4 regions of the Allohahella marinimesophila genome follow, and region 1 is predicted to be linked to each of the others. Evidence: predicted binding sites of a transcription regulator. Region 1 holds the regulator's gene; each other region holds the start of a gene.

Region 1 (4,349 bases):
GATTCCGGATGATCCCGGGGAGTTGCTGCAACGAAAGTTCCTGTACCAATACCGCAACCCTGACAGCCGATATGATCAGCGAGCACCGGGATCCGGACAGGACGAGGCAGGTGCACCAGCAACCCGGACCTCACCTGGCACAGCAAGCAGCAACCCCTGGTAACGGGGAGACAACCAGCGAAATGAATCGGGAAATGAACAGAATGCATTATCGAAACAGCAGCAGTCATGGCTACTCGACATCAGACCGTGCCCTGAACCGCCGTCACCGAGGCTTGCTTATGCTGTGGCTGTCCTGTCTGATGCTGATCGGCAGCCCGTCAATGGCTGCGGATGGGCTCACGGCTTCGGTGGATCGAAACGAGCTGGCGCTGGGAGAAACAGTGCAGCTTACAATTTCGAGCAAGCTCGATGCCTCGCTGGGCATCAGCCTGTTCAACCTCAATACCCTGGACATCGATTCCCCAGAAGTCAGTGTGCTCGAAGAAGATTTCGAGATACTTGATCGCCAGCAGAACTATCGCGTCCAGTTTGAGAATAATGTGAACAATTCGCTGGTCGCCTGGACGTATACACTGAGCCCGAAGCGAGCTGGCGATATCACCATTCCCGCTCTGAGCCTTGAAGACGAGTCGACCGATCCGATAGAGCTCAAGGTCAGCGATGCGCCGAAGAACCCGGCCGACAGTGACCTGATGGTCGAAATGACGATAGACAAGGAGAGCGCTTACGTTGGCGAGCAGATGCTCCTCACCGTCAAACTGCTCTACAGCAATGAACTCGTGGATGGACAACTGGCCCACCCCAATGTGAAAGGGGCGCTGTTCCGGCAGCTCGAGAAGCAGAAGGAGTACAACCAGACGCGCGCGGGGAAACGGTTTGAGGTCGTGGAGCGACAATACGCTGTTTTTGCAGAAGACAGTGGTGAACTGACTATTCCGGCGGTGAAGTTTTCAGGCCGGTTCGTCAATCGTCGCTTTGGGCGGGGCAACTACGAAACGGTGACTAGTCCACCTGTGTCGGTGGATATCAAGGATCCTCCAGCCAGATTCAGCGGCAGCACCTGGCTTCCAGCCATGGGGTTCAGTGTCTCGGAGTCCTATGAGCCGGATACCGCGAAGCTGCAGGTCGGCGAGTCGGTTACCCGGACGATTACCTTGCAGGGACTCGGGCTTGAAAGTGCTACGCTGCCCCCCATCGACGTAGATACCCCGGATGGGGTGCGACTTTATCCAGGCCAGTCCGAAACGAGCGAGGAAGTGCATGCCGCCGGCATCACCGGGGTCCGAACTCAGGAATATGCGCTGATCGCTACACGACCAGGCCGTTTCGTATTGCCGGAAATCAGAATCCCCTGGTGGGACGTGGTGAACGATGAGCAACGTGTCGCCATTCTTCCTGAGCGCGTACTTGAGGTGAGCGGAAGTGGTTCAGGCGAAGCTGCGCTCGCACCACCTCCGATATCAGATAGCGCCGAATCTGACGCCGAGCGACAGACTGTGACGGCTCCTGATTCTGCTACGCCTGGCGAAGCCACTGCCGCTGGAGAGTACAGCAGGTTCTGGCCACTGCTCAGCCTGATTCTGGCGATATTGTGCCTTGGACTCGGCTGGCTGGCCTGGCACTACAGACAACGCGCGCTTCAGGCACCCCACGAAAAGGCACCCGGAACCCGTGAAGGCCTATCCGTTCAACAGCAGTGGGCGCGCAGGGAGCGACCAGCGTTCGAAGCCATGACACCCTGCAGCTTTGCCAGCGTGTATTCCAGCTGGCTCCAGAAGCAGACCAGCCGCTCAAATGTTGCGCGTAGTGAACAGGTGCTGGGTAAGATCAAGGCCGAGCTTGCCACCCTCCAGCAGCACTGTTTTGGCAGTCCGACAGGATCGGCCGATTCGAGAGCTGCCGAGCTGCAAGTCAGGATCATCAACTTCACGGGAGAGTGGCTGTCCAAATCTGCCGATGATGCCCAGCCAGCAAGCCTGGCGGAGTCGCTTTATCCTGGTGAACGTGCTCCGCAGCGGGACTAAGCGTTGGGTCTGCGCTATCAGCCAGCCCCGACATTAAAGATCTCCACTAGGACGGTCTTTACCACAAAGCCGACCACGCCCAGAAACAACGCGATAAAGAGAATCGCTGTGCCAAAACGCCCCGCCTTGGACTTTTTGGCGAGGTCCCAGACGATGAAGCCCATGAAAATGATGAGCCCTCCAACCAGAACGTACAGGCTGAGGGATTCGAATTGCTGAAAGGTCATTGGTTATCCAGATCCAGATGAGGAGCGTTGATACGGATTCAAGGCGCACGGCCAGTGGCTTTGGGGCCGCTTCCGGTTGATATTCAGGTATTTACATGCATGCGAGATGTGTATACATTAACAGTATTGATTATATAACCAGTATACGGACATCTCTCATGACAGGATTGACCAGACGCCAGGCCCAGATTCTTGAACTGATCCGCACTTATATTCTCGAGGAGGGTCGTCCGCCTACCCGTGCGGAAATCTCAGGTATCATTGGTTTCAAGTCTGCCAACGCAGCGGAAGAGCATCTCAAGGCGCTTGCCCGCAAAGGTGCCATCGAGATGATACCAGGGGCTTCCAGAGGTATCCGACTGCTCGATGAGCCGGAGCCCGGCGTCCCAGTTGTTGGATCGGTCGCTGCCGGATTCCCGATTCTTGCTACTGAAAATATCGAACAACGCATTGATATCCACAAAGGACTGTTCTCGCAACTGCCAGATTTCCTGCTACGCGTACGGGGCTTGAGCATGAAAGACGTGGGCATACTGGAGGGTGATCTTCTCGCCATCAAAAAGACATCAGAGATTCGCAATGGCTCGATCGGTGTAGTACGAATTGATGACGAAGTGACCGTAAAGACTATCCGGCAGGAAAATAATATCCTCTATCTCGAGCCAGCGAACAGCGATTTCGAAACAATGCGCATAGACCTGTCGAGCCGCTCCGCAGAAATTGAAGGCGAAGTGATCGGCGTGTTACGCACCACGATCTAGGCAGACCTCCGGCGTCCGCTGGAGGCCGGAAGATCAATGAAGCCAGTGGGACTCTGGCTTCACCTGACGATAATCCGATTTGCCATCCTTTTGCGCACTACCCTTCTGGCTGGCCAATTTTCTTCGGAAGGCTTCGCGCCGAACAGCCGTGTCGTCGTCAGGATCGATATCTGACCCTTCTACGCTGCTGGCGAGGTCCGCAGCAGACAATGTTTCCTCTGTGACCTCATAGCTCCGCATTTGCCCCACGGTCCGAATTGCAGCACCAATCATGGCGCGAGCAACCTGAGCGTCCTGATTCTCCAGAAATGCCTTGGCTTCATCACTGAATTCAATTTTCAGCAAGGGTTCACCGGAGGAACCGATCTGTTGAAGTGCAAAGCTACCATTCGACAGCTGAATGATTTCAAATAGTGCTGAAGGCATAGTCATCTCCTACATGTGTAGACACATTATGAGGGCTGATTTTCAGCATTCAAGGCTGGAACTCTCCAGTTGATATACGAGGGCACGCAGGCTTCCAGACCAGCGTGCGAGATCTCTCGACGACGCGCCAAGATCAACCATGGCGATGAGACCATCGCCCCCCTCTTCATCTGATGATACGCCATTTTCTCTCGATGCGCCCTGGCCGGCATGAGCACTACTGACCTCTGCTATAGCCTCGAGCATCAGCGTCAGCCATGAATCCCGCTCTGCCAACAGGTTTCGCAATACGCCCGTTTCGGCAGTGCCATGTCCAATTTCCTGCTCTAGCGCATCGAGAGAGGGCCGCTCAAGCTGAAGACCCTGCTGGCGGGCGAGCGATTGCAGCAGCCCGGTCCAGGCCATCTGCAAAAACAACAAGGCGGCACGTTCATGAATGTCCTGTAGCGCCCGGGAGTCGACCTTTTGCTGCTGCAATTGCATCTGCTCTGCGCCGAAGATATTTGCGCTGATGAACGATTGCCACTCTGTAAGGGTTGGTGCTGCCATCTGAACATCCTCTATTGGTGGGCTACGGCCAAGCCTGCCTGCGTTGAAGTATATCAAAATCTTCACGCTGCCCGTTCATAGCAAGATGATTTTCTTTGCCTATACTCTGTGATAAGCCATTACACCTCTCGCAGGTGCAGACTATGAATCGGAAAGGACATGCTATGAGTTCGATCGCTTTGAAAGCCGGTGCGCATTCGCCGAAGCTGCTGTTACGTAAAGGTGCTGTCCTGGCAATGCTGTCGGCGACGGCGCTTTGCCTATCGAGTGTTGGTGTTCAGGCCAAGGTGTCCGCTGAGCAGGCCAAGAAGCTCGGCACATCGCTGACGCCAGTCGGTGCTGAAATGAGCGGGACGAAA
Region 2 (4,349 bases), on a different contig from region 1:
AACAGAGCTCTAGTGATTCTCACTGCCCATGAGGGTAGACTATCGGCACGAAGCCAAACAATGGAAGACTGTTTTGACCACATACGACAATGCTGATTTGAAGAAAGCTGGCCTGAAGATCACTGTGCCACGCCTGAAAATACTGGATTTGCTCGAGCAGGCCGAAAACCGTCATATGAGCGCTGAGGAAGTCTACAAGCGCTTGATGGAAGAGGGCAACGATGTTGGGCTGGCCACGGTGTATCGCGTTCTGACCCAGTTCGAAAGCGCCGGATTGGTCCTTCGGCATAACTTCGAAGGTGGTCACTCGGTCTTCGAACTCAACCATGATGATCACCACGATCATATGGTGTGTTCTGAAACAGGCACAGTGATCGAGTTCTGCGATCCGGTGATCGAAAAGCGACAGCGGGAAATCGCCGAAGAGCACGGCTATTCCCTCGTCGATCACAGCCTGATTCTGTACGTGAAACCCAAGTCTTCAGGGTCTAACAGGAACTGAGCCTGTCGCGTCCGTTTCTTCAGGACGCGAGCTGAAGCATCTCCTCGGCATGGGCCAGGGTTTTCCGCGTAATTTCTATTCCACCAAGCATTCTGGCAATTTCTGCGGTTCTTGCCTTGCCCTCGAGATGCCTCGCACTCGACTTGGTCGCACCGTCCTCGACCGCCTTGCTCACCATGAGATGTTGATGGGCGCATGAGGCGACCTGTGGCAAGTGAGTAATGCACAGGACCTGGGAGTGCGCGCCAATCTCCTTGAGCATGCGGCCGACAATTTCAGCCGTTCCGCCACCGATACCCACATCGACCTCATCGAAGACGATAGTCGGCATGGCTTGCTTGGCGACTGTAGCGACCTGTATGGCCAGGCTGATACGGGATAGTTCACCGCCAGAGGCGACCTTGCGCAGCGGCTTGCGGGGTTGCCCAGGGTTCAGGCTGATGCAGATTTCAACGCGTTCGCTGCCTGTAGGCGAAGGCTCATCCAAAGGCCTTAGCTCGAATGCCAGATCAGCCTTGATGTCCAGCGCCTTGAGCTGAGCTACCACCTTCGCGCCCAGCTCATCTGCTACCACATGACGCTGCTTGCCGAGCTTTTCGCTCAGTGTCGTCAAGGTCTTTTCTGCAGCCTTGCAGGTGGCTTCGAGCACCTCGGGATCAACAACGTTGGCCGCAAGCTCGGCCAGTTCCGTGCTCAGCTGCTCATAGGTCGACTCCAGTTCCTGAGGCTCACAATGATGCTTGCGTGCCAGTAAATAAATCTGGCTGAGTCGTGCCTCGACTTCGCGAAGTCGCTCGGGATCGACATCGACCGCATCGACGCTATGTCGAACATCACTATCGACTTCCTCTATCCGTATACGCGCCTCTTCAATCATGTCTACCGTGCTCGATAGCGCCGGCAGAAATTGCAGGGCCTGCTTGAGACAGCTGGACAACTGTTTGAACTGGTCGTTGAGGCCGCCCTCACCAGCGAGCAGGTTTTCAGAGGCGTTATTCAGTAAGCCGAGGAGGTCTTCGGCATGTGCCAGCTGGTGCTGCTCTTCTTCCAGTTGCTCGACTTCCCCGGTCTTCAGGGCCAGTTGGTCGAACTCTTCTACCTGATAGGTCAGGAGCTGCAGTTTGGCTTGCGAGTCCGCAGCGCCCGATCGGATGGCGCTGAGTCGTGCGTTGAGCTGCTTCCAGTTGCTGAAGGCGAAGCCAACTTCGGCCTTCAGCGTATCGAGACCACCGTAACTGTCCAGCAGCCTGGTCTGCGCGCCTGCCTGCATGAGGGCATGATGCTCATGCTGGGCATGAATATCGAGCAGCTGTGCGCCAAGTACCTTCAGATCGGCCAGCGGTACCGGACTGCCGTTGATATAGGCCTTGGAGCGCCCCTCCTTGCTGATGGTGCGACGGATGATGCACTCGTCGCCATCCTGCAGTTCCTTTCCATTCAACCATTCCACAGCGGAGGCAAGACCGGTCAGGTCGAAGCTGGCGCTGATATCTGCCCTGTCGCTGCCGTGCCGCACGATATCGGCCGCCGCCCTGTCGCCAATGCAGAGACCGAGCGCTTCGAGCAAAATGGATTTGCCCGCACCGGTTTCTCCGCTGATGGCAGTCATACCCTTATGCCATTCAATGGTAAGACGGTCGGCTATCGCCAGGTTCTGTATGGAAAGCTCGGTTAGCATCTGCGGCACCTTTCATCAGCTGAGTTTGGAAAGCTTCGGGCTACGCCAGTACAAATCAGCCCTCGTTCGATAGCTGTTAATATATACAGTGCTGTTTAAATAAACAACTGCTCCTTCGTCATTTCGAGCCATTGGCTCTTGAATTCACGTGGCCAGCCCCCATCAATGCGATACGGAATAATTTGGGTAGCTATTTCAGGAGCTGACATGGCAATTGATGAGAATTCGGGCAGACAGTCGGACGAGCAGTCTGAAGAGCAAAGCATGCAGGCAGACAAGCACGATCAGTCTCACCAGGGAGACCAGGAAGACGCCCTCCATGCGGATACGGATCATGCTGGAGACTATGAGGAAGAAGCGCTGTCAGCAACTGACAGCGAAGCCGACGACGCCAGCCGTGCCGATCAATCCGGCGCTGTAGACATCGCAGCGCTGCTTGGGAATACGGCTGAGCTGAACAAGCGGCTCGCGGACCAGCATGAGCAGATGCTCCGCATCCAGGCAGAGATGCAGAACGTTCAGCGTCGGGCAGACAGCGACGTCGAACGGGCGCGCAAGTTTGCATTGGAGCGGTTTGTGAAGGAGCTGTTGCCGGTGGTGGACAGTCTGGAAAAGGCGCTAGAAGCTGAACCTGGCGACAGCCAGTCTGAGGCTGTGATGCGGGAAGGGGTGGAGATGACGCTCGGACTACTTGTCAATGCGCTGAAGAAATTTGATGTGGAGCCCATAAATCCTGTCGGGTCGCCCTTCAACCCGGAATTGCATGAAGCCATGTCCATGGTGGCCAATCCAGATATGGCGCCAAATTCAGTCATGGCTGTGCTTCAGAAAGGCTACACCCTCTCCGGGCGGCTATTACGGCCGGCTATGGTCATCGTTGCCAAGGCACCCTGATACATAAAGTATGCCGATCGAGCGGTGTGGGGCTTGAAAAGGCCAAAACTGCCGCAATATTGATCGCAGGAACAAGAATTCGTTCTTATCCAGTCCAGCGGCAGGCTGAGCGAACGGGTTCAGAATTGAATTAGCCAGAACGAACTAGCCAAATCGAATCAGTAAGCGGAGTTTCAAATGGGAAAGATAATCGGTATAGATCTGGGTACAACCAACTCATGTGTGGCTGTGCTCGAAGGTGGTAAGGCTCGCGTCATCGAAAACTCCGAAGGCGCGAGAACGACACCATCCATCGTAGCTTTCACGCAGGACGGCGAGACCCTGGTCGGTCAGTCAGCCAAGCGTCAGGCCGTCACCAACCCTGAAAACACACTGTATGCCATCAAGCGTCTGATCGGTCGTCGCTTTGAAGACGACGTCGTTCAGAAAGACATCAAGATGGTGCCATACAAGATATCCAAGGCCGATAATGGTGATGCCTGGGTAGAAGTCAAAGGCAAGAAAATGGCGCCACCACAGGTGTCTGCCGAAGTATTGAAGAAAATGAAGAAGACGGCCGAGGACTTTCTTGGCGAGGCAGTGACTGAAGCGGTTATTACGGTTCCGGCCTACTTCAACGATTCCCAGCGTCAGGCCACCAAGGACGCAGGCAAGATTGCCGGTCTGGACGTCAAGCGTATCATCAACGAGCCGACGGCTGCGGCACTGGCCTACGGAATGGACAAGAAGGGTGGCGACAAGAAGATCGCGGTTTACGATCTTGGCGGCGGTACCTTCGATATTTCGATCATCGAAATAGCTGATGTTGATGGCGAAATGCAGTTTGAAGTACTCGCAACCAACGGCGACACCTTCCTCGGCGGCGAAGATTTCGACATGCGAATCATCGACTTCCTGGCCGACGAGTTCAAGAAGGACAGTGGTATCGACCTTCGCGGTGACCCACTCGCCATGCAGCGCCTGAAAGAAGCTGGTGAGAAGGCCAAGATTGAACTATCCAGCAGCCAGCAGACAGACGTGAATCTGCCCTATGTCACTGCTGATGCCAGCGGCCCCAAGCACTTGAACGTCAAGATGTCACGTTCGAAGCTCGAAGGCCTGGTTGAGCAGCTGGTCGAGCGCAGCCTTGCGCCTTGTAAGCAGGCGCTTGAAGATGCCGGCTATACTGCAGATGAAATTGACGAGGTTATTCTTGTCGGTGGTCAGACCCGCATGCCAATGGTACAGGCCAAGGTAACTGAATTCTTTGGCAAAGAGCCGAAGAAAGATGTCAAC
Region 3 (4,349 bases), on a different contig from region 1:
CGTCGCCCGGAGCGTCGATTCAATACGCGTCGCTATGAAGGCAAGGAGAGACGTCGGCGGGTTGATAGAAGACGCCCTGAACTACTGGACGCTCGCTATGGACGCCCGGAACGGCTGAATGACCGTCGGGGTGCCGAAATCGACGTGACTGTGTAATTTCACCCGCTCTGTCGGGAATCTTCGCATTCCTTTGTATTTTTTTGTAAACTCCATCCATCTTAAAGGCAGACGCTGGGGCGGCTTCAAACTTACATAATGCACGAATTCAATTTCAGGCAGCAGCTCGAACGACGCATCAAACGACGTCACGACACAGACGAATTACGGGTTATTGCTGCGCCGAAAGGGTTTTTCGGATTTTCGAAGCAGGCTCGTGAGGTCGACTGTTTTGACTTCAATCGTTATGGCATGGCAATTGGCTTTCCAGGAAAGCTGAAGGTCGGCGATCGTCTCAGTTTCAGTTTTACTGCCAAATATGTGAATGAAAAAGCGATTACTGGCAGAGTTGCAAATGTCGACAGCGACGCGGTGACCACGCATGGCGTCACGCGAGTCGGCATCACTTTTGACTGCTGGGCTTCTGAGAAGAATTATGATCGTGCTGTCGATAATGCATTGGCCCGTATCGAGCGTATCTTCAGCGAGAACAGTCAACAGACTGCGAAAACAGACATCTAGAAGGGCATTGCTCAGTCTTTGGCAGCCCAGCGTGCTGCGGCAAGCCCATCACTGTCTTTGGAAGCGACCCAACTCTGTCCGCTGGCGCTGATTTCTTTTTTCCAGAAAGGCGCTTCGGTTTTCAGACGGTCCATGATGTAGGCGCAGGCTTCAAAAGCAGCGTGTCGATGGGACGACGCCACCGAGACCACCACAACCACCTCACCCAGCTCAATTCGGCCGACGCGGTGGACAATGGCTATTGCCAGCAGTTGCCAACGCTCTGCAGCGTGTTCAGCAATCTCACGAAGCGAGCGCTCCGTCATTCCCGGATAATGTTCCAGTTCGAGCGCGATGACATTTCTGTCATCGCCGTACTCTCTCACCAGACCCTCAAAACTGCATATCGCGCCAAGCGAACTCGAGCCCTGATTCAAACCAGCCCTGAAGGACCTAGCCAGGGTAAGGTTATCAATAGGCGCGGGACCGAGTTCGACGCGAATATGCACGGCTTAACTCATTAACCAGCAGCTTCGGCTTCTACTTCGGGCACAGCTTTTGGACCAATGGGCTTCGGCAGCAACTTATCGCGAATCTTGCCTTCAATCTCAGCAAGCATTGTCGAATTTTCCTCAAGGAACTTGGCGGCATTGGCTTTGCCCTGACCAATCTTGTCGCCATTGTAGCTGTACCAGGCGCCTGCCTTGTCTACAAAACCTTCCTTCACGCCGAGATCAACCACCTCACCGGTGCGATAAATGCCACGGCCGTAAAGAATCTGGAACTCGGTCTGACGGAAAGGCGGGCTCACCTTGTTCTTGACGACCTTCACTCGCGTTTCGTTACCAACCACCTCATCGCCTTCCTTGACCGCGCCGATACGACGGATGTCCAGTCGAACGGAAGCGTAGAACTTCAGGGCATTGCCGCCTGTAGTCGTTTCAGGCGAACCAAACATCACACCGATCTTCATTCTGATCTGATTGATGAACACCATCAGCACGTTAGCCTGCTTGACGTTACCGGTCAGCTTTCGAAGGGCCTGGGACATCAGTCTGGCTTGCAGCCCGACGTGCGAGTCACCCATTTCACCTTCGATTTCAGCCTTGGGCGTGAGTGCCGCCACGGAGTCGATGACGATAACGTCTACGGCACCGGAGCGAACCAGCATATCGGCGATCTCGAGTGCCTGCTCGCCGGTGTCCGGCTGGGAGACCAGCAGATCATCGATATTGACATCCAGCTTCTCGGCATAAATTGGGTCGAGTGCATGCTCTGCATCGATGAAAGCGCAGGTCTTCCCTTTCTTCTGCGCTTCTGCAATCACCTGGAGCGTCAGCGTCGTCTTGCCTGAACTTTCAGGACCATAGACTTCAACAATACGTCCATAAGGCAGCCCACCTATACCGAGTGCAATATCGAGCCCGAGTGAGCCGGTAGACACTGCAGGCATCGCTTCCCTGGGCTTTTCACCCATACGCATGACCGCGCCTTTACCGTACTGTCGTTCGATCTGACTCAGCGCTGCGGTGAGCGCCTTCTTGCGATTATCATCCATTCTTGATTTCACCTTTGATTAATTGAGGTCGGTCAGCAGTGGGAGTTCAGTGCCCTCTGCAGACCAGACAGTAGCTGGCCGGTATGCCAACCATTCTGCGTCCATGCAGTTTGTCGCCTAAGCAATACTGTATAAAACAACAGCAGTATGTCACAAGATAAATCTGCCGTGCAAGCCTGCTGTATGGCTTTTGACCAAATTTTACTGATGCCTGGCAGTCACAATCCCGGCTCCAGATTCTGCAGCAGTCCATACAGCTTTGCCAGGCTGTAGGCGATGGTCTGCTCACGTACGGCCGCACGGTCGCCACTGAAGTGTCGCCGCTCAGTGACGGTATCACCCGGCAGATGCCACCCGAAGCAGACCGTACCAACCGGTTTATCCGCGCTGCCACCACCTGGACCAGCAATACCGCTCACTGCCAGGGCAATTTGTGCTCCAGCACACCTCGCGGCACCCAATGCCATGGCTCCCGCCACCGGCTCACTGACCGCCCCATGATCGAGTAGCAACTGCGCCGGCACCTCGAGCATGCGCTCTTTCGCTGCGTTGCTGTAAACAATGAAGCCCTGCTCGAACCAGGCAGAGCTGCCAGCAATGCTCGTCAGCGCATAGCCTATGCCGCCCGCTGTGCAGGACTCTGCGACGGTGACCTGCCACTGCAGCTTTTGCAAGCTCGCTCCGATCGAAACTAGCAACTCCAGTTCGGGAAGCTTTATACTCAGCCGCTGGGCAGCATCAGACAAATCGTTCTCCATGTATGCGGTCCTTCAGGAAGGTTCAGTGGCAAATGCCGTCACTTTTGGACATTCTGCCCTCGGCGTCCGCGCCGGTCAAAACACGCTCAGCCATATCCCGGACATTAATGACAACGACCACTCAGACAGTCTCGCACCATGAGTCAGACAGCTCATCAATGACAACGACCACTCAGACAGTCTCGCACCATGAGTCAGACAGCTCATCAATGACAACGACCACTCAGACAGTCTCGCACCATGAGTCAGACAGCTCATCGACGAATACAGCACATGGATCGGCCCTGTCGCAGCACACCCCGATGATGCAGCAATTTCTGCGCATAAAGGCAGAGCACCCCGATCAGTTCCTGTTCTACCGCATGGGTGATTTCTACGAACTCTTCTTCGATGATGCGTTGCAGGTATCAGCGCTGCTGGACATCACGCTTACGCACCGCGGGCAGTCAGCTGGCAAGCCAATCCCCATGGCTGGGGTTCCCTATCACGCCGCCGAGGCTTATCTGGCCAAGCTCGTGAAACTCGGGCACAGCGTTGTTATCTGTGAACAGGTCGGTACGCCCGGTGAAAGCAAGGGGCCGGTGGAGCGCAAGGTCGCACGAACGGTCACGCCAGGCACCTTGACGGATGATGCCTTTCTCGATGAGCGCAGCGATAACATCATCGTCGCAGTACACGCTGGTCCTGCTGCAAAAGGCAAGGAAGGACAGGCCGCCAGCCTCGTCTATGGTATCGCCATGCTTGATGTGAGCACTGCTCGCTTCAGCCTGCAGGAAGTCGACTCGCTGGTAGCGGTGGCCGATGAACTCGGTAGACTTCGACCCTCGGAACTTCTATTGAACGAAAGTGGAGCATTGGCTGAAGCTGGCGGTAGTCTGCTCCGACAACAGATTCTTCGAAGCACGGTGCGAAAGCTGCCTGAGTGGCACTTCGACAAAGCCACCTGCGAGCGTATTCTCTGTGAGCAGCTGGGCGTTCTCCACCTTGACGGCTACGGCTGCAGCGACAAACCGGCAGCTGTATCGGCTGCTGGCGCCCTTTTGCATTATGTTCGTGAAACGCAGCAGAACGCCCTGCCCCACATCTGCACACTGGTGACCGAGCGTCATGACGACGCCATCCTCATTGATGCCGCGACGCGGCGAAATCTCGAGATAGATCAGACCAGCGGCGGCGAGTTCCGTCACTCCCTGTGCTGGGCGCTCGATACGACCGCCGGCGTCATGGGCGCGAGGTTGCTGAAGCGGCTGCTGAACAGGCCGCTTCGTGATCCGGTAGCCATCGGCGAACGGCATGATGCTGTAGCGGCATTGATTGAACGCCTGCGCTTCGAGGCAGTTCGAGAGGTCCTGAAAGGCATCGGTGATATGGAGCGA
Region 4 (4,349 bases), on a different contig from region 1:
GATGACGTCGCTTATCCTGACTTGCGAACGCTGCAGATGAACCAGTCCGCGAGTGACTCGTGAAACGTCCAGCAGGTCGTCCACAAGTTGAGACATGTGGCTGACTTGCCGTGAAATGACTGCACTAGTGGCTCGTACTTGTCTGGCGGCGAGATTGGGTAATTTCAGCAGTTCAGCCGCCGTACTGATGGGGGCGAGCGGATTGCGAAGCTCATGCGCCAGCATGGCCAGGAATTCGTCCTTACGGCGGTTGGCCTCTCTCAGCTCTTCCTGAGCCTGTTCAATTTCATGAATGTCTGTGTTTGTTCCGAACCACTGGACGATATTGCCTGCTGCATCGTGAAGCGGCGCAGTCTTGGTAAAGAATGTCCGATACTCTCCGCTGGCAGAGCGTATGGGGCCGGTCATTTCGAAAGGTTCACCGGCGGCAATGAGCGCCTTGTATTGCTGAACACCCTCGGCCGCGCTTTCAGGTCGGTGGACCACATGCCAGCCCCAGCCCTGAACCTGCTCCAGGGAAGTGCCGGTATATTCAAAGAACCGATCGTTGAACCAATGTATGTAACCGTCAGGCTGCGCCATCCACGCCAGCTGGGGAATCGTATTGGCAAGCTGGCGGAGGCGTTGCTCACTGTCCTGCAAGGCCTTGTTGGCCCTTATGGCTTCCGTTACATCACTGCCTTCTATGAAAATGCCGCTGACATCGCCAGCGCTGTCGCGGATCGGCTGATAGACAAAATCGACGTAGCGTTGCTCCAGTTCGCCGCCTGGCTGACGCCTGAGTCTGACAGGTACTGCACGCCCTACATAAGGTTCGCCACTTGAATAGACGATATCAAGTAGCTCGAAAAGACCCTGGCCTTCAACCTCGGGCAAGGCTTCTCGTACCGACCTGCCGACCAGGTCCCGGCCACCGACCAGCTGATAGTAAGCCGTGTTTGCGAGCTCGAAGGTATGGTTGGCGTGACGCAGAATTGCCATGATACCGGGTGCCTGCTGAAAGAAGTCCCTGAGACGGTCATTTTCGTCTTTGCGTTCACGCTCAGCTAAAACCTGTCGAGTAGTTTCGGTGCAAGTGCAAAACACCCCCGCCACATGTCCCGCCTCGCAATAAACGGGTGAGTAGGAAAAGGTGAACCAGGTCTGTTCGGTAAAGCCTTTACGCAGAATGGTAAGTGGCAGGTTTTCGAAAAACGATGATTCGCCGGCCATAGCCTTATCAATGATGGGCGAAATATCGCTCCAGATTTCTGACCAGATCGTTTTGAATGGCTGGCCTAGCGCAGCTGGATGTTTTTGGCCGAGGATAGCCGCATAGGCGTCGTTATAGAAAAAGCCGAGCTGCGAACCCCAGGCGACGAACATGGGGAATTTTGAATTCAGCATGAGGCTCGCCACGGTTTGCAGTGCCTGCGGCCAACTTTCAGGCGCCCCAAGGGGTGATCGATTCCAGTCATTCTGTTCGATCAGGCTTGCGATTTCGCCTGTTCCTAGCTTAAGAGAGTTCACTGCACTCATCCGACAATTATGGCGTGATAAATTCTTTACACGGCGCATGAACGCCCTGCTACTGCTCTGACCGTTGCTGCCAGCTATATGAGCCGTTAAACCGAGAATTTTACGTGGATCTGTGCGGCGCAAGGCGAGATGATGAGCAAGGTACGTAGGTAATTCAGGAAAGGTGCTTTAGTGATGAAAGAAGCTCGCAGGAAAAGCGATGGATATCTGTAACATCCTGTGTAATCTTGGCGGCAGATACGTTAGTCAGGAAAAGGATCAGGGCAGAGTATGAAGACGGATGAAATGGCCAGTGTTCTCGGCTCGAGCTGTGAGGAGCGATATGATTATTTTCTCACTGCAGTAGGCGAACATCGCGATATCTGGATTGTGGTCAACAACGATCAGCAGTTTCTTAAGATCTATGACGAGGATGATGGGATCGAATATCTGCCAGTCTGGCCTGACAGGGCTTTTGCCGCTGCTTATTGCGAGGACGCTGCAGACCTAGCACCCAAGAGCATCGCAGTTCCAGAGTTCTTCAAAAAATGGATTGACGGCCTGACCCGCGATGGTTTGCAGGTAGGCGTATTTCCGGGCTCAGACGCTACAGTCTGGATGATGGCGCCATCCGAGCTGAAAAGTGATCTCCAGGAAGAACTGTCACAGCCCTGAGTTGCTCTCCAGGTGCCGTGGCGAAGCGCTAGTCCTGTGCGGCACTCGACTCACTCAAGACCTGAGGCTTTTTGAACGCTTTCTGAAAAAGGTCCTTGTCTTCAGCAATGACCAGCGCGCAGCGGTCAGCAAGTTCTTCGCTCATACCGTCTACTTTCTTGAGCAGATATTCACGAATTTCCTCAGACAGCTCCAATACTCTGTCGCGGGCATCTGCCTCAGCCTTCGTGTTGAAGAGGAGCTCATTGGGCTGTTTCAAAGCCATTTCCAGTCCATCCCTATCTGAATAGTAAACTGCCTGTACTGACATGTTCGAATACCCTTCCGGCAATAAATTTGGCTGGTTATTTATACAGTGTCCGGTGGCTGGCAGCAAGGATAAATTGCAGCTTCACTACCGCCTGGTAGCCCGCTTTTCCGGTTGTGGACTTCTCGCTTTTGTTCAAAAGAGCAACACATATAGTTTTTCTTTTTAATATCTATCCCGACTATACAGACCTATAACTTAAGTCCGGCTTTCGTTTTCCCCTCCAAGATTTTACGAAATCTAAAACGTGCTCTCGCGTCCCGGCAAGATTCAAATATCGGCTTCAGGCACTGCGAAACGTCCATCGCGGCCTGTCATATGCCGCACAACAGTTACTATCAGGTAAAACAGATGAAAGCATTCGACACAAATCCGAAACACCTTGTATGGCCATTGGTAGCGGCGATATCGCTAGGCCTTACAGGCTGTGGTAGTGACAGCAAGAACAGGACAGCGCCGACGACAGATGGTACTACGGATGGCACCACCACCGAGGGCTCACCAACCGTGGCCTCTACTGGTCCTGCCGACAAAATGGTCGACGTGGCGCTCAATACCATGGTGGTAGCAACCTTTAATAATGCCATTGACGCTGACTCCATCAGTTCTGCCGGTTTCACGCTGGCCGCTGCGGGGCTGACTGACGAAACAGGTACAGTGACGGTGGATACAGCCACCAACACCGCTTCTTTCGATCCGACAAGCAATTTAGTCGGAGACTCTGTCTATACGGCCACTATTAGCACCGACGTAAAGTCGCTGGAAGGTATAGCTATGGACAACAATTATGTCTGGACTTTCACAACCGGACTGATCGTTGATGTTACGCCGCCGGCAGTCGCTTCCACAGATGCTGCTGATCAGGACACGGACGTTTCGACCAACAGAAATGTCAGTGTCGTTTTTAGTGAGAAGATGAATCCTGCCACGATCAACTCAACCACGTTCACCCTTACTGGTCCGGCCGGTGCGGTTCCTGGCGTCGTGAGCTATCCGGGCACCACTGCACAGTTCAATCCTGATCAGGACCTGGATCTCAGTACTCAGTACACCGCTACCATCACGACTGGTGCGGAGGATCTGGCAGCCAACGCGCTGGCTGCAAGTTTCGTGTGGAGTTTCACCACTGGCACGACGCCCGCCATGGGCCCAGCACCTGTCAATCTTGGAACAGCGGGCAACTATGTCATTCTCGCCAAGACAATGATTTCAACAACAGGTACCACCAAAATAATAGGGGATATCGCCATAAGTCCGGCTGCTGAAACCTTCATTACCGGCTTTTCGCAAGCACGCGACAGCTCGGGTACTTTTGCGACGACGCCGTCTGATATATTGACAGGCAGAATCTACGCAGCCGACATGACACCACCGACACCTGCAATACTCACGACGGCAATCAGCGACATGGAGATTGCCTTTACCGACGCCGCTAGCCGAACGACACCTGACTACACTGAGCTTGGTGCAGGCGATGTGAGCGGACAGGTTCTTGAGCCGGGTCTCTACAAGTGGGGCACCTCACTATTGATGACTTCTGCTGTAACGCTCAACGGGGACGCCAACGACGTATGGATCTTCCAGATTGCTCAAGACCTCACTGTTGAGAATGGTGTCGACTTGATACTGGCCGGTGGTGCGCTTGCAAAGAACATCTTCTGGCAGGTCGGTGGTGCTGTATCTCTGGGTACGACCAGCGATTTCGATGGCATTATCCTTAGCCAGACAGCGATTGTTGTGAAGACTGGCGCCACGCTGAACGGCCGGGCTCTGGCTCAATCTGCTGTAACGCTGGATGCCAATGCGGTAACAGCGCCTGCGCTTTAAGCCAGAATGATAACGGATTGCTGCCAGTGAAAGTCTGCACGGC

What was found. The regulator LexA, encoded in region 1, represses DNA repair genes until DNA is damaged. The targets are predictions, from matches to a motif close to TACTGTNTANNTANACAGTA.
Region 2: the regulator LexA is predicted to act here: its motif matches at 2,252-2,271, upstream of recN (DNA repair protein RecN).
Region 3: the regulator LexA is predicted to act here: its motif matches at 2,341-2,360, upstream of recA (recombinase RecA).
Region 4: the regulator LexA is predicted to act here: its motif matches at 2,511-2,530, upstream of ABD735_RS11710 (YebG family protein).

Annotation. Positions count from the first base shown of each region.
Region 1 covers NZ_BAABBO010000024.1:1,285-5,633, reverse strand. The annotation lists gene ABD735_RS19715 (VWA domain-containing protein) at 1-163, shown strand, start outside; gene ABD735_RS19710 (BatD family protein) at 195-2,027, shown strand; gene ABD735_RS19705 (DUF2788 domain-containing protein) at 2,045-2,254, opposite strand; gene lexA (transcriptional repressor LexA) at 2,413-3,015, shown strand; gene ABD735_RS19695 (hypothetical protein) at 3,049-3,441, opposite strand; gene ABD735_RS19690 (DUF6586 family protein) at 3,484-3,990, opposite strand; gene ABD735_RS19685 (DUF1329 domain-containing protein) at 4,155-4,349, shown strand, end outside.
Region 2 covers NZ_BAABBO010000018.1:167,115-171,463, reverse strand. The annotation lists gene fur (ferric iron uptake transcriptional regulator) at 74-502, shown strand; gene recN (DNA repair protein RecN) at 522-2,180, opposite strand; gene grpE (nucleotide exchange factor GrpE) at 2,388-3,074, shown strand; gene dnaK (molecular chaperone DnaK) at 3,252-4,349, shown strand, end outside.
Region 3 covers NZ_BAABBO010000012.1:89,675-94,023, forward strand. The annotation lists gene ABD735_RS14275 (hypothetical protein) at 1-156, shown strand, start outside; gene ABD735_RS14280 (hypothetical protein) at 256-678, shown strand; gene ABD735_RS14285 (molybdenum cofactor biosynthesis protein MoaE) at 690-1,166, opposite strand; gene recA (recombinase RecA) at 1,178-2,215, opposite strand; gene ABD735_RS14295 (CinA family protein) at 2,434-2,973, opposite strand; gene mutS (DNA mismatch repair protein MutS) at 3,183-4,349, shown strand, end outside.
Region 4 covers NZ_BAABBO010000010.1:122,317-126,665, reverse strand. The annotation lists gene ABD735_RS11720 (sensor histidine kinase) at 1-1,509, opposite strand, end outside; gene ABD735_RS11715 (DUF2750 domain-containing protein) at 1,789-2,172, shown strand; gene ABD735_RS11710 (YebG family protein) at 2,201-2,482, opposite strand; gene ABD735_RS11705 (ice-binding family protein) at 2,831-4,306, shown strand.